Regions from separate parts of the Serratia nevei genome, predicted to be linked through region 3. Evidence: riboswitches for the same ligand, from Rfam matches in the RefSeq annotation. Region 3 holds a riboswitch; each other region holds the start of a gene.
The links. A riboswitch is a leader RNA that binds a small molecule or an ion and turns the genes downstream of it on or off. The one in region 3 is predicted to bind thiamine pyrophosphate.
Positions count from the first base shown of each region.

Region 1: linked by a shared signal. The riboswitch ahead of thiM (hydroxyethylthiazole kinase) and the one ahead of thiB (thiamine ABC transporter substrate binding subunit) in region 3 are both predicted to bind thiamine pyrophosphate.
Region 2: linked by a shared signal. The riboswitch ahead of tenA (thiaminase II) and the one ahead of thiB (thiamine ABC transporter substrate binding subunit) in region 3 are both predicted to bind thiamine pyrophosphate.

Region 1 covers NZ_CP149940.1:3,938,334-3,942,807, forward strand. The annotation lists gene gutQ (arabinose-5-phosphate isomerase GutQ) at 1-727, shown strand, start outside; gene V8N38_RS18945 (inhibitor of vertebrate lysozyme family protein) at 767-1,225, opposite strand; gene thiD (bifunctional hydroxymethylpyrimidine kinase/phosphomethylpyrimidine kinase) at 1,310-2,110, opposite strand; gene thiM (hydroxyethylthiazole kinase) at 2,110-2,901, opposite strand; TPP riboswitch at 2,937-3,033, opposite strand; gene V8N38_RS18960 (TetR/AcrR family transcriptional regulator) at 3,125-3,739, opposite strand; gene V8N38_RS18965 (YtcA family lipoprotein) at 3,957-4,220, shown strand; gene mdtN (multidrug transporter subunit MdtN) at 4,231-4,474, shown strand, end outside.
Region 2 covers NZ_CP149940.1:3,352,779-3,357,252, reverse strand. The annotation lists gene V8N38_RS16100 (transporter substrate-binding domain-containing protein) at 1-62, shown strand, start outside; gene V8N38_RS16095 (ABC transporter substrate-binding protein) at 63-998, opposite strand; gene V8N38_RS16090 (ABC transporter permease) at 1,034-1,801, opposite strand; gene V8N38_RS16085 (ABC transporter ATP-binding protein) at 1,798-2,538, opposite strand; gene tenA (thiaminase II) at 2,535-3,218, opposite strand; TPP riboswitch at 3,281-3,383, opposite strand; gene V8N38_RS16075 (LLM class flavin-dependent oxidoreductase) at 3,534-4,474, shown strand, end outside.
Region 3 covers NZ_CP149940.1:698,392-702,865, reverse strand. The annotation lists gene V8N38_RS03240 (MFS transporter) at 1-419, opposite strand, end outside; gene sgrT (glucose uptake inhibitor SgrT) at 574-747, opposite strand; gene sgrR (HTH-type transcriptional regulator SgrR) at 838-2,499, shown strand; TPP riboswitch at 2,537-2,655, shown strand; gene thiB (thiamine ABC transporter substrate binding subunit) at 2,713-3,699, shown strand; gene thiP (thiamine/thiamine pyrophosphate ABC transporter permease ThiP) at 3,675-4,474, shown strand, end outside.

The DNA of each region.
Region 1 (4,474 bases), 2.1 Mb from region 3:
GCACGGCGATCTCGGCATGATCGGCGCCGACGACGTGGTGGTGTTTATCTCCTACTCCGGCCGCGCCAAAGAGCTGGATCTGATCCTGCCGCTGCTGGCGGAGAACGGCATTCCGGTGATCGCCATCACCGGCGGCAAAGAGTCGCCGCTGGCGCAGGCCGCGGCCTGCGTGCTGGATATCGGCGTCGAGCGCGAAGCCTGCCCGATGGGGCTGGCGCCGACCTCCAGCGCGGTCAACACGCTGATGATGGGCGATGCTCTGGCGATGGCGCTGATGCGCCAGCGCGGTTTCAACGCGGAAGATTTCGCCCGCTCGCACCCTGGCGGCAGCCTGGGGGCTCGCCTGTTGAACCGCGTGCATCACCTGATGCGCACCGGCGATCGCCTGCCGCGCGTGAGCGAAAGCGCCAACGTGATGGAAGCGATGCTGGAGCTGAGCCGCACCGGGCTCGGGTTAGTGGCGGTCTGCGACGCGCAGCAGCGGGTGGTGGGCGTGTTTACCGACGGCGACCTGCGCCGCTGGCTGGTGAAGGGCAACAGCCTGCAGGATCCGCTCAGCCCGGCGATCACCCGCCCCGGCTATCGGCTGCCGGAGCAGTGGCGCGCCGGCGAGGCGCTGGAAGCGCTGCACGAACAGCACATCAGCGCGGCCCCGGTGGTCGATATGGACGGCGTGCTGGTGGGGGCGCTCAACCTGCACGATCTGCATCAGGCCGGCATCGGCTGATCAACGCCGGGGGCGCCATCACCGGCGCCCCCGGTCTGATTATTTCCAATCAGGATTGTTCTCGAACTGCTGCTTCAGCAGCGCCTTCATGTCGTCATTCGGCTTGCCGAGCCACTGGTACTTGGCATACTTCTTCGGATGATCGACGGCTTCCGGCCGATCTTCCACTGCCACCCGCACGCCCCAGGCCTGGGATTTGTCCGCGCTGAACGCCACGATCAAAAAGTTGTTGCCGCAGTCGTGCGGCTTGCACAGGTTGCCGACCAGATACTCTTTGCCCTTCCAGCTCAGATTCTGCGCCGGCGTAGAGGTGCCGACGCCCTTGCGCGCCCAGCCCGGCATCCGCGCCTGGCCTTTCACCATGTTTTGCCAGCTGGCCTGATACCCCGGCTGCTGAATCAAATCCGACGTGGTGACGATCTGCTGGGCAAAGCTGCCCGCGCTGAAGCTGAGCAGTGCGCCGAAGAGGGCGCAACGCAGCGCCTGGTGTCCCGTCATAGTCCTTCTCCCTAGGTTAAATCAGGTTTCGCCCATAAAACCGGGCCTGAACTAGTCAGACCACGGTTGCGGCAAAAAGTTGACTCACCACCAGGCGTGGAAATGATGCACCGGCCCGATGCCGTGCCCCACCTCCAGCGTGTCCGCCTGTTGCAGCGCTTGTTGCAGGTAGTCCTTGGCGGCGGCCACCGTCGCCGCCCAGTCGGCATGGCGCGGGCGCAGCGCCGCCAGCGCGGCCGAGAGCGTGCAACCGGTGCCGTGGGTGTGGCGGGTGGCGACGCGCGGCGCGGTAAAGCGCTGCTCGCCTTCTGCGGTAAACAGCCAGTCCGGGCTCTCACTTTCGCTCAGATGGCCGCCCTTCATCAGCACTGCCCGGCAGCCCATCGCCAACAGCGCCCGCCCCTGCTCGCGCATCTGCGCTTCATCTTCCGCCGGCGCGCACGCCAGCAGCGCCGCCGCTTCCGGCAGGTTCGGCGTAATGATCGACACCAGCGGCAACAGCTCGCGCCGAATAGACGCCACCGCCTCCGGCGCCAGCAACGGATCGCCGCTTTTCGCCAGCATCACGGTGTCCAGCACCACGAACTCCGGCCGGTAATGGCGCAGCCGTTCGGCCACCGCCTGCACGATGTCGGCGTTGGCCAGCATGCCGATCTTGACGCTGTCGATGCGCACGTCGCTGAACACCGAGTCCAGCTGCGCGGCGACGAACGCCGGATCGATGTAATACACCGACTGCACGCCGCGGGTATTCTGCGCCACCAGCGCGGTGATCACCGAGGTGCCGTAGGCGCCAAGCGCCGAGAAAGCCTTCAAATCGGCCTGAATGCCGGCGCCGCCGCTGGGATCGGTGCCGGCGATGGTCAGGGCGTTAATACGTTTCATCACAGATCCTCCCCGCGCAGCTGATACAGGGCATCGAGGAACGCCGGCGTAAAGCTGCCCGGCCCGCCGGCCTGTCTGGCCGCGAGACCGCCGCAGTGGGACATCACCCGGCAGGCGGTCGCCGCGTTGTCCAGGCGATCGCCCGGCAGGGCGCAAAACGCCGCCACGACCGCCGACAGCGCGCAGCCGGTGCCCACCACCCGCGTCATCAGCGGGGAACCGCCTTCGATCGCCCAATCGCGTTGGCCGTCGGTGACGTAATCCACCGCGCCGGTGACCGCCACCACCGCGCCGCTGCGCTGCGCCAGCTCACGCGCGGCGGGCAAGGCCGCCAGCGAATCGTCGCCGCTGTCAACCCCGCGGCCGCTGGCCAGCAACCCGCTGAGCGCCATGATTTCCGAGGCGTTGCCGCGTATCGCCGCCGGTTTCTCGTCCAGCAGCTGTTTAGCAAAGGCGGTGCGGTAGGAGAGCGCGCCGACCGCCACCGGATCCAGCGTCCAGGGCTTGCCGGCCCGATTGGCGGCGGCCACCGCCGCCCGCATCGATTCGGCGCGCAGCGCATTGAGGGTACCGACGTTGATCAGCAGGCCATCGGCCAGCGCGCTGAACTGCGCCGCCTCTTGCGGCTCCACCACCATCGCCGGGGAGGCGCCGAGCGCCAATAGCACGTTGGCGGTCAGCGATTGCACCACTTCGTTGGTCAGGCAGTGGATCAGCGGAGGCCGCTGTTGGAATTGGGTCAGACAGGCCGCGGCGCGCGCGCCGGGTAGTGCATCAGGTCGAGCGATCATATTCCTCCCAACCGGCGTTCAAGAAGGCGGCGCCGGCTGGGCGGCCGTGACTTCCCTACGCTGGCATTATCCAGATCAGGTAATACGGGTATTTCTCAGCCTTCATGTAGAAGGGCACCCCGAGTCATGAAAATCAATAGGTTGTGATCAACGTTGCGTTAATCCCTGCAGGGGATCATGCCAGCGGCGGCGCGGACAAACAAGCGAATAAATTGGCTCGCGCCTAAGCGATGTTCCCCTCTTTTCCCGCCAGATACAGGCTCAGCACGCCGGGCAGCTCCGCCAGCGTGAACGCCACGCTCTGCGGCGCCGTCTTGAAGATATGGTGCAACGTGCCGGCCACCAGGCTTTGCAACAGCCGGGTTTGCTGCAGGATCTCCGCTTCGGCGGTCTCGGGGCGACGCAGCTGCAGCACTCTGGCGATCAGCGCCAGGAAGCTGGACTTTTCGTCCGGGAGGTTCATCTCCCGCATTACCGGCAGGTAATCGGTGTGCTCGCGCAAATATTGCGCATAGGGTGAAAACAGCCGCTGGATCACCTCTTCAGCGGAGAGGCGCCGCCACTCGTCGTCACTGGCCAACGCCATGTCGCAGATCAGCGCCTCGACCGACTCGGTATGCCGATCCGCCAGCGCCTTGATCACTGCGTGACGATCGGGAAAGAAGTGATACATCGAGCCGATGGAGGTTTTGGCGTGCTTGGCGAGCCGCTGCATGCTGAGCGCCGCCAGCCCGTCCTGCGCCACGATTGCCGCCGCCGAATCCAGAATGGTTTGTACGCGTTGCCGCCCTCTTTCCTGCTGCGGCTCTCGCCCGGTGATGTGTTCGTCGATTTGCATATTCGTTTCTGCCCGCTGTCATCAACGCATTATACCCATTTGCCGCCGCGAAGGCAGGGCGACACAAAAAACTAGATTAACCCCTCTAGTTTAGAGTAGAGTATTTATTCTAGTTTACCCTGACGCAAGCGTGGGGAAGACAAACAGTGACCTCACTCACTGAAAAAGAGTCATTTCATTCGGCCCGTCGCCCAAGCCAATCGCCAGAGAACGCCCTATGCCCGACAAAAAACTGCTTATCACCTGCCTGACCGCGCTGTTGCTCACCGGGTGCTCGCCGGCACCGTCGATAGTGGTGTTCGGCGCTTCGTTTCCCGACTGGCTGTTTTGCCTGTGCGGCGGCGTGGCGGGCATGGTGGCGATCCACCTGCTGCTGCGCACCCCGGAAAAACGCGCCTGGCTGGCGCCGCAGCTGCTGACGTATCCGGCGCTGACCGCGCTGATCGCCATGCTGATCTGGTTACTGGTTTTCCCCCACTGAGACTGACGCCATGACCCAACCACAAATCTCCAACAAGCGCAGACTGCTGGTGCTTACCATCCTGGCGTTGACGCTCATCGTGGCCGCCGTCGTCGTCTGGCGGGTGGAAAACGCCCCCACTACCGACGATGCCTACGCCTATGCCGACACCATCGACGTAGTGCCGGAGGTGAACGGCCGCATCGTCGAGATGCCGATCCGCGACAACCAGGAAGTGCAGCAAGGCGATCTGCTGTTCCGCATCGATCCGCGCC
Region 2 (4,474 bases), 2.7 Mb from region 3:
CGGCCTTGCAGCGCAGCGGCCAGGGCGAGGTGACGGTGGCGCCACCGGCCGCCTCGGCGTGATCAGTCCAGCTCCACCGCGTACTGTTCCACCGGCGTGATTTTCTTGATCAGCTTGTTGTCGAACAGGAACTGTTCGTAAGCCTGGTAGCGTGCCCGATCCAGCTTGGCCGGATCGCGGGCGAACAGCGGCAGGCTGGCTTGCCACGCCTGTTTGTTCAGCTCGGTATTCAGCTCCGGGTGCGCTTTGGCGAATGCCAGCCAGGTGTCCTGCGGGTGCGCATGCAGGTAGTCGCTGCCTTGCTTCAGCGCGGCGAGGAACTTGCGGATTTTCGGCTCGTTCACCGCATCGCGGTGGGCGACGATGATCAGCTCGTCGTAGGCCGGCACGCCGTAATCTTCGACGTTGAACACCACCGGCGTCTTGCCCTGCAGCTTCAGCTCCAGCGCTTCGATGTTGCGGTAGCCGCCGATCACCGCATCGACCTGGCCCGCCAGCAGGGCGCTGGTCAGCTGGAAGTTGACGTTGATAAGCTTGATGTCCTGCGGCCTGAGGTGCTCGTGTTCGACCATGGTGGCCAGCGTCGCCTGTTCGATGCCGCTGACCGAGTAACCCACTGTTTTGCCCTTGAGATCCGCCGGCGACGTGATGTTTTTATCCAGCGCGATCACCGTATTCAGCGGCGTGTTGATCAGCGTGCCGACGCGCATCAGCGGCAGGCCCTGATCGGCGAAGAAATGCAGCTGCGGCTGATAGGTGATGGCGAGGTCGGCCTGTTTGGCGGCCACCAGCCGCGGCGGCAGCGCCGGATCGGACGGCGGCACGATCTTGACGTCCAGCCCTTCGGCCTTGAAGGCGCCGATCTGCTCGGCCACCATAATCGGCGCGTGATCGGGGTTGATGTACCAGTCGAGCACCAGCGTCAGCTTTTCGGCCGCGCCGGCCTGGCCGGTGATGGCTGCGCCGAGCAGCAGCCCGCAAACGGTTTGTTTGATCATGGTCGTTCCTTTATCCCTGGTTATGGTTGCAATCATCAGTCGTTTTCCGGCGCCCAGGCGATCAGGCGCCGCAGCAGCGCATCCACCGCAGCCCACAGCAGCACGGTCATCAGCACCAAAATAAACAGCGCGGCGAAGCAGACGTCGGTCTGCATGCGCGCGTTGGCGTTCAGCATCACGTAGCCCAGCCCTTCGGCCGAGCCGACCCATTCGCCGATGATGGCGCCGATCGGCGCGACGGCGGCGGCCATGCGCAGGCCGGAGCCGAAGGCCGGCAGCGCCGCCATCAGCCGCACGTGCCGCAGCTGCGCCCAGCGCGAAGCGCGCATCGTGCGCGCCAGATCGAGATAGTCGTTGTTGACCCGGCGCAGCCCGTCGAAAAAGGCCGATACCACCGGGAAGAAAATCACCAGCACCGCCATCGCCACCTTGGCGCTCATGCCGAAGCCGAACCACAGCACCAGCAGCGGCGCCAGGGCGAACACCGGTATCGCCTGGCTGGTGAGCACCAGCGGCATCAGCCAGCGTTGCAGGCGCGGCGAGAAGATCATGCACAGCGCCAGCGCCGCGCCGAGCAGCACACCCAGCGCCAGCCCGCTGACGATCTCCGAAGCGGTGACCAGCGTGTGCCAGGCGAGGTAGCCGCGCCCGTCCCACAGCGCCTGCGCCACCGCGCTCGGCGTGGGCAGCAGAAAGGCCGGAATGCCGCTTTGCGCCGCCAGCCACCACAGCAGCAGCAGGCCGGCAAACACCGTCAGCCCACGCCGCAGGCGGGTAAGCCCACGCTCTTTGGCAATCTTCATTGCGCGGCCCTCACCAGCTGTTGCAGCAGCTCGGCCTGGCTTTTCAGCAGGTCGGCGTCATCCGGCGCGCGCGGCGGTTGCCCGCTGATGCGGTGGGTATCGTCGAGGCCCAGCGGCCAGGGCGACAGCACCAGCAGCCGGTGGCTCAGGCGGCAGGCCTCCATCGGATCGTGGGTGATCAGCAGCACGGTGTTTTGCGCCAGCAGTTCGGCGGCCAGGCTCTGGATCTCGGCGCGGGTAATGGCGTCCAGCGCGGAAAAGGGTTCGTCCATCAGCACGATCGGCTGGCGTTCGTAGAGAGTGCGGGCGATGGCGGCGCGCTGGCGCATGCCGCCGGACAGCGCGGCGGGCAGGCTGCGGCCATGCGCGGCCAGGCCCACGCGCTCCAGCAGATGCGCCACCCACGCTCGATCCGTCACTTCGCCGCGCAGCCGCGAGCCGAGGGCGACGTTCTCCTCGACGGTCAGCCACGGGTAGAGCAGGTCTTTTTGCCCCATGTAGGCGATGCGCCCGGCGATCGGCAAACCGTCGCTGCCGGTCACCGTGCCCGAGGTCGCCCGTTCCAGGCCGGCGATGATCTTCAGCAGGCTGGTTTTGCCGGCGCCGCTGGCGCCGAGCAGGGCGACGAAGCTGCCGCCGACGATGTCGAAGCTCAGCCGGTCGAAGACGATTTGCTGACCGAAACGCAGGCTGAGATCCCGCACCTGGATGCCGGGCGGGAGAAGCGGGGAGGTCATGAGGCGTTCAGCCCCATCTGCCAAAATGCCGATTCCAACTGGGTGGCGGTGGTAAAAATCTGCGCCAGCTCGGTGAGGCGACCTGGTGCGCCGCGCTGGTGGCCGACGGTCTCGAGCAGCTCGATGGCAGCGCGCACGCCGGCCAGATAGCCCTCGTCACCGTAGTTGCGGATCCAGGAGGCGTAAGGATTGCCCTCCATTTTGGTGGCGGGGTCGTGCAGCAGCCGCAGGCCGATTTCGGCATAGCCGGCCACGCAGGGCAGCAGGCCGGCCAGCAGATCGAGGGCGTCGCCGGCATGGCCGATATCCAGCACGTAACGGGTGTAGTTCATGGTCTCCGCCGCTTCCGGCTGGGCGGCGATTTGCGCTTCGCTCAGCCCCCATTCGGCGCAGTAGGCGACGTGCAGCGGCAGTTCGGCGACGATGCCGTTGAGCGACGCCGTGGCGGCGCGCATCTCCGGCAGGGTGCGCAGCTTGCTGACCAGCAGCGCGTAGGCGCGGGCGAAGTGCAGCAGGAACAGGTAGTCCTGGGTCAGGTAGCGGCGAAAAGCGCGTTCGGGCAAGGTGCCGGCGGCCAGCTGCTGCAGAAACGGGTGATCGACGTAGTCCTGCCAGTGGCTGCCGGCTTGTTGGCGCAGCCGGCCGTAAAGACCGCTTTCGAACAGGGTGGTGATGGACATGGGACCTCCTTGAGTCAGTGGAGATCCGGGCACGCTGGGGTATGAACAGGCAACGGGTGAGAGCGTTGTTGCCTAACCGTCCCTTCGCTGGCATGACCCAGATCAGGTTCAAAGGGTTCGGCTTGCGCCATCTCAGCCCGTAACAGGACACCCCTCGGAGCTGCTTGTTATACGACATTTGTTTTTTGATTACAATCGCCGGGCGGCGCAGCGGCAATCGGTTCGTTTAGTGCGATCGGGGGCGATTTTGCTGGCGCAGAGCGCGCGATTTTTGTCACTGTAGGCCGATGATTTTGCCTTTGAGGACGATTCCCGATGAAAAAGATTGGTTTTCTCTCGTTTGGCCACTGGTCGCCTTCCGCCCAGTCCGGCACCCGTTCCGCAGCGGATGCGCTGCTGCAGTCCATCGATCTGGCGGTTGCCGCCGAAGATCTGGGGGCGGACGGCGCCTATTTTCGCGTACACCACTTTGCACGCCAGCTGGGGTCGCCGTTCCCGCTGCTGGCCGCCATCGGCGCCAAAACCCAACGCATCGAGATCGGCACCGGCGTGATCGACATGCGTTATGAAAATCCGCTGTACATGGTGGAAGACGCCGGCGCGGCGGATCTGATCGCCGGCGGGCGGCTGCAGCTCGGCATCAGCCGCGGCTCGCCGGAGCAGGTGATCGACGGCTGGCGCTATTTCGGCTATGCCCCGGCCGATGGCGAGAGCGACGCGGACATGGCCCGCCGCCATACCGAAGTGTTCCTGGAAGCGCTGCGCGGCGAAGGGTTCGCCGAGCCCAATCCACAGCCGATGTTCCCGAATCCGCCCGGGCTGCTGCGGCCGGAGCCGTTTTCCGCCGGGCTGCGCGATCGCATCTGGTGGGGCGCCGGTTCGAACGCCACCGCCGTCTGGGCGGCGAAGCTGGGTATGCACCTGCAAAGCTCGACGCTCAAGAACGACGAGACCGGCGAACCCTTCCACATCCAGCAGGCCAAGCAGATCCGCGCCTACCGCGCCGCCTGGCAAGAGGCCGGCCACGCGCATGAGCCGCGGGTTTCCGTGAGCCGCAGCATCTTCGCGCTGGTGGATCAGCGGGATCGCAACTACTTCGGCGGCGGTGGCAAGGAGGGCGATCAGCTCGGATATATCGACGCGCAGACCCGGGCGATCTTCGGCCGCAGCTATGCCGCCGAGCCGGACGTGTTGATCGAGCAGCTGGCGCAGGACGAGGCCATCGCCGAAGCGGATACGCTGCTGCTGACCGTGCC
Region 3 (4,474 bases):
ACCACTTCACGCGCCTCGCTGTCGGCGTATTCCCGCGCCAGGGCGAAGATCTGCGGCATGGCGGTGTTGGCGATCGCCGCCATCAACACCCCGGCGGTGATCAGCGTCAGGTAATCGCGGTTAAAGGCGAACAGCAGGCAGTTGCCGACCGCCATCAGGCAGCACAGCAGGATCAGCCTGCGCCGGTCGCCGCGGGTGTCAGAACGTTTGGCCAGCAGGAAGCTGACCACGATGCCGGCCACGGCGTTAGCGGTGTAAAACAGGCCGACCCACAGCGGCCGCACCTTGACCTCGGAGGTCAAAAACAGGCTGAGCGTCGGCGTCAGCAACGCGCCGGCGATGCCGGAGAGAAAAGCGATCAGCAGGAATGCGGCAAAGATGGGGTTGATGCGCAGTGACAACCGGCTCAGGCGTTGCATATCGTCTTCCCTGACCTTAAAGCAGAAGAATGAACCTTAGGTCACGGCGAGAAAAATGCAAGCATATCGCCATGACCACGCATAAAAAAACCAGTGGGTCGCCCCACTGGCTGGTGAAACAGCACCATTACTCAGAAATTGGTTGCCGCCGCCCTTACAGGTGCTCGCGATACTGCTTATCGGTCATCTCTTTGATATCCCACTGGGTCAGGTGCGCCAGCATCGCCAGCCGCGCCTGTTCGGGCACCACGCTCAGCCAGTCGGCACGCTGGCGGCGCACCGCGCTGAAATAGCGTTGATAGAACTGTCTGGATAAGAAAGCTTTCATGATTACGCCCTCCCCTTTCATTGATGAAAATTATCGGCGTAATATAGGGAAAGAAAAATTGACGAGTTGAGGCAGGAGCGTTCCTCTTTTATGTCTACGTCCCGATTGCAGCAGCAGTTCATCCGCCTGTGGCAGCGTTGCCACGGTGAAACCACTGACACCACGCTGCAGGCGCTGGCGGAGGTGCTGAGCTGTTCGCGGCGCCACGTGCGCTCCCTGCTGAGCGCCATGCAGCGGGAGGGTTGGCTCACCTGGCAGGCGGAGTCGGGGCGCGGCAAGCGTTCGCGGTTAACCTTCCACTACACCGGCCTAGCGCTGCAGCAACAGCGGGCCGAGGAGCTGCTGGAACAGGACCGCATCGATCAGTTGGTGCAGCTGGTGGGCGACAAAAACGTGGTGCGCCAGATGCTGCTGTCGCAGCTGGGGCGCAGCTTCCGCCAGGGTAAACACATCCTGCGGGTGCTCTACTACCGGCAGCTGTACAACCTGCTGCCCGGCTCGGCGCTGCGGCGTTCGGAGACCCATTTGGCGCGCCAGATCTTCAACGGCCTGACGCGCATAAATGAGGAAAACGGGGAACTGGAGTCCGATCTGTCTCACCATTGGCAGGCGCTGACGCCTCTGCACTGGCGGTTTTACCTGCGCCCGGCGATCCATTTTCATCACGGCCGCGAGCTGGAGATGGCAGACGTCATCACTTCCCTTTCGCGACTGACCTCGCAACCGCTGTTCTCGCATATCGAGAGCGTCACCTCGCCGACGCCGTTCGTTATCGACGTGCAGCTGCGCAGCCCCGACCACTGGCTGCCCTGGCTGCTGGGCAGCGTGCAGGCCATGATCCTGCCGCGCGAATGGCGCGAACTGCCGGATTTCGCCCGCCATCCGGTCGGCACCGGCCCCTACCGCATGGTGCGCAACCATCCCAGCCAGATGAAGATCCACGCCTTCGACGACTATTTTGGCTACCGGGCGCTGATCGACGAGGTGAACATCTGGGTGCTGCCGGAGTTTTCCGAAGAGCTGGTGCACTCCGGCGTGCAGCTGCAGGGCGATGAAACCGGCAACAGCGAGCTGGAAAGCCGGCTGGAAGAGGGTTGCTATTTCCTGCTGTTCGATCAGCGTTCTCCGCTGGCCGCCGACCCCGCCATTCGCAGTTGGCTGTGCGAATTGATCAACCCCATTTCGCTGCTGAGCCACGCCGGGCCGCTCTACCAGCGCTATTGGTCGCCGGCGTACGGCCTGCTGCCGCGCTGGCACCACAACCGCACGCTGGCGCAGCAGCCCAAGCCCGCGGGCCTGACCGAACTGACGATGACCCACTTCAATGAACATTCGGAGTTTCACGCCATTCGCCAGGCGATCGAACCGCTGCTGGCGCAGCACGGCATCCGCCTGATCGTGCAAAGCGTGGATTACGCCACCTGGCACCAGGGCGACGCGCGCAGCGATCTGTGGCTCGGCAGCGCCAACTTCTATCTGCCGCTGGAGTTTTCGCTGTTCGCCACGCTGTACGAACTGCCGCTGATGCAGCATTGCATGAACGAAGATCTGGCGCAGGACGCAGCGCTGTGGCGCGCCAACCGTTTGCCGTTGGCCGAGTTCTGCCAGCGTCTGGTCAGCAACCACCAGCTGCACCCGCTGTTCCACCACTGGCTGCAGCTGCACGGCCAGCGCAGCATGCGCGGCGTGCGGATGAACACCCTCGGCTGGTTCGACTTCAAGTCCGCCTGGTTTGCCCCGCCGGAGGCATAAGCGCCTTTCGCCCGGGTCGGTTAATCTTTACAATAGCGCCGTCTCAACGGGGTGCGGTAAGTCGGGCCGCGTGATAAGCCCGATTTTCCGCTGAGAGCACACCCGTCGAACCTGATCCGGTCAATACCGGCGGAGGGATTTGAGCCCAGCGAACCGGCGACGCCGCCTCGCCCCCTCAGATGCCCTTGCCCCCTTATTTTTCAGGAGTGCAACGTGGTCAAAACATATCTGCCCTGCTTATTGCTACTGTGTGCCGCGCCGGTGTTCGCCAAGCCGACGCTGACGGTTTACACCTACGATTCCTTCGCCGCCGACTGGGGCCCAGGCCCGGCGGTAAAAAAAGCCTTCGAAGCCGAGTGCGACTGTGAACTGAAGTTCGTCGCGCTGGAAGACGGCGTCTCGCTGCTGAACCGCCTGCGCATGGAAGGCAAGAACAGCGCCGCCGACGTGGTGCTGGGGTTGGACAACAACCTGTTGCAGGCGGCGCAGCAAACCGGCCTGTTCGCGCCGAGCGGCGTCGACACCGCCAAACTGACGGTGCCGGGCGGCTGGCAGGACGCGACCTTCGTGCCATACGACTACGGGTATTTCGCCTTCGTCTACAACAAAGAAAAACTGAAGAACCCGCCAAAAAGCCTGCAGGAGCTGGTCAGCAGCGATCGCAACTGGAAAGTGATCTACGAAGATCCGCGCACCAGCACGCCGGGCCTCGGCCTGCTGCTGTGGATGCAAAAAGTGTATGGCGACAAGGCGCCGGCCGCCTGGCAGCAGTTGGCGAATAAGACCGTCACCGTCACCAAAGGCTGGAGCGAAGCCTACGGCCTGTTCCTGAAAGGCGAAGGCGATCTGGTGCTCAGCTACACCACCTCTCCCGCCTATCACCTGATCGAAGAGAAAAAAGATCTCTACGCCGCCGCCACGTTCAGCGAAGGGCACTACCTGCAGGTGGAAGTGGCGGGCAAGCTGAAGGCCGCCAAACAGCCTGAGCTGGCGGAGCGCTTCATGCAGTTCATGGTGACGCCGGCCTTCCAGAACACCATCCCGACCGGCAACTGGATGTACCCGGTGATCAACACCCCACTGCCCGTCGGCTTTGAGCAGATGAACGTGCCGCATACCGCGTTGCAATACAGCGCCGAAGAGGTGGCCAAACAACGCGGCGGTTGGATCCGGGCATGGCAAACCGCCGTCAGCCGCTGATCCCCCGCTGGCTCTGGCCGGGGCTGCTGGCCGCCGGCGTGATCCTGCTGGTCGCCGCGCTGGCGATGGGCTCGCTGTGGCGTCACGCGCCGGACAGCGACTGGCGCGGCCTGTGGCAGGACAGCTACCTGTGGCACGTGGTGCGCTTCACCTTTTGGCAGGCGCTGCTGTCGGCGCTGATTTCGGTGCTGCCCGCCGTTCTGCTGGCGCGCGCGCTCTATCGCCGCCGCTTCCCCGGCCGGCAGCTGCTGCTGCGGCTGTGCGCCATGACGCTGGTGCTGCCGGTGCTGGTGGCGGTGTTCGGCCTGCTCAGCGTCTATGGGCGCCAGGGCTGGCTGGCGACGCTGTGCGGCTGGCTGGGCGTCGAGTATGGCTTCTCGCCCTACGGCCTGCAGGGCATTCTGCTGGCGCACCTGTTCTTTAACCTGCCGCTGGCCACCCGCCTGTTGCTGCAGGCGCTGGAGAATATCCCAGTGGAGCAGCGCCAGTTGGCCGCCCAGCTGGGCATGAATGGCTGGCAGCAGTTCCGCTTCGTCGAATGGCCGGCGCTGCGCCGCCAGATCCTGCCGAGCGGCGCGTTGATCTTCATGCTGTGCTTCGCCAGCTTCGCCACCGTGCTGTCGCTGGGCGGCGGGCCGCAGGCCACCACCATCGAACTGGCGATCTATCAGGCGCTGAGTTACGACTACGATCTGGGCCGCGCCGCCATGCTGGCACTGATCCAGTTAAGCTGTTGTCTGGGGCTGGTGTTGATCAGCCAGCGGCTGAGCCAGGC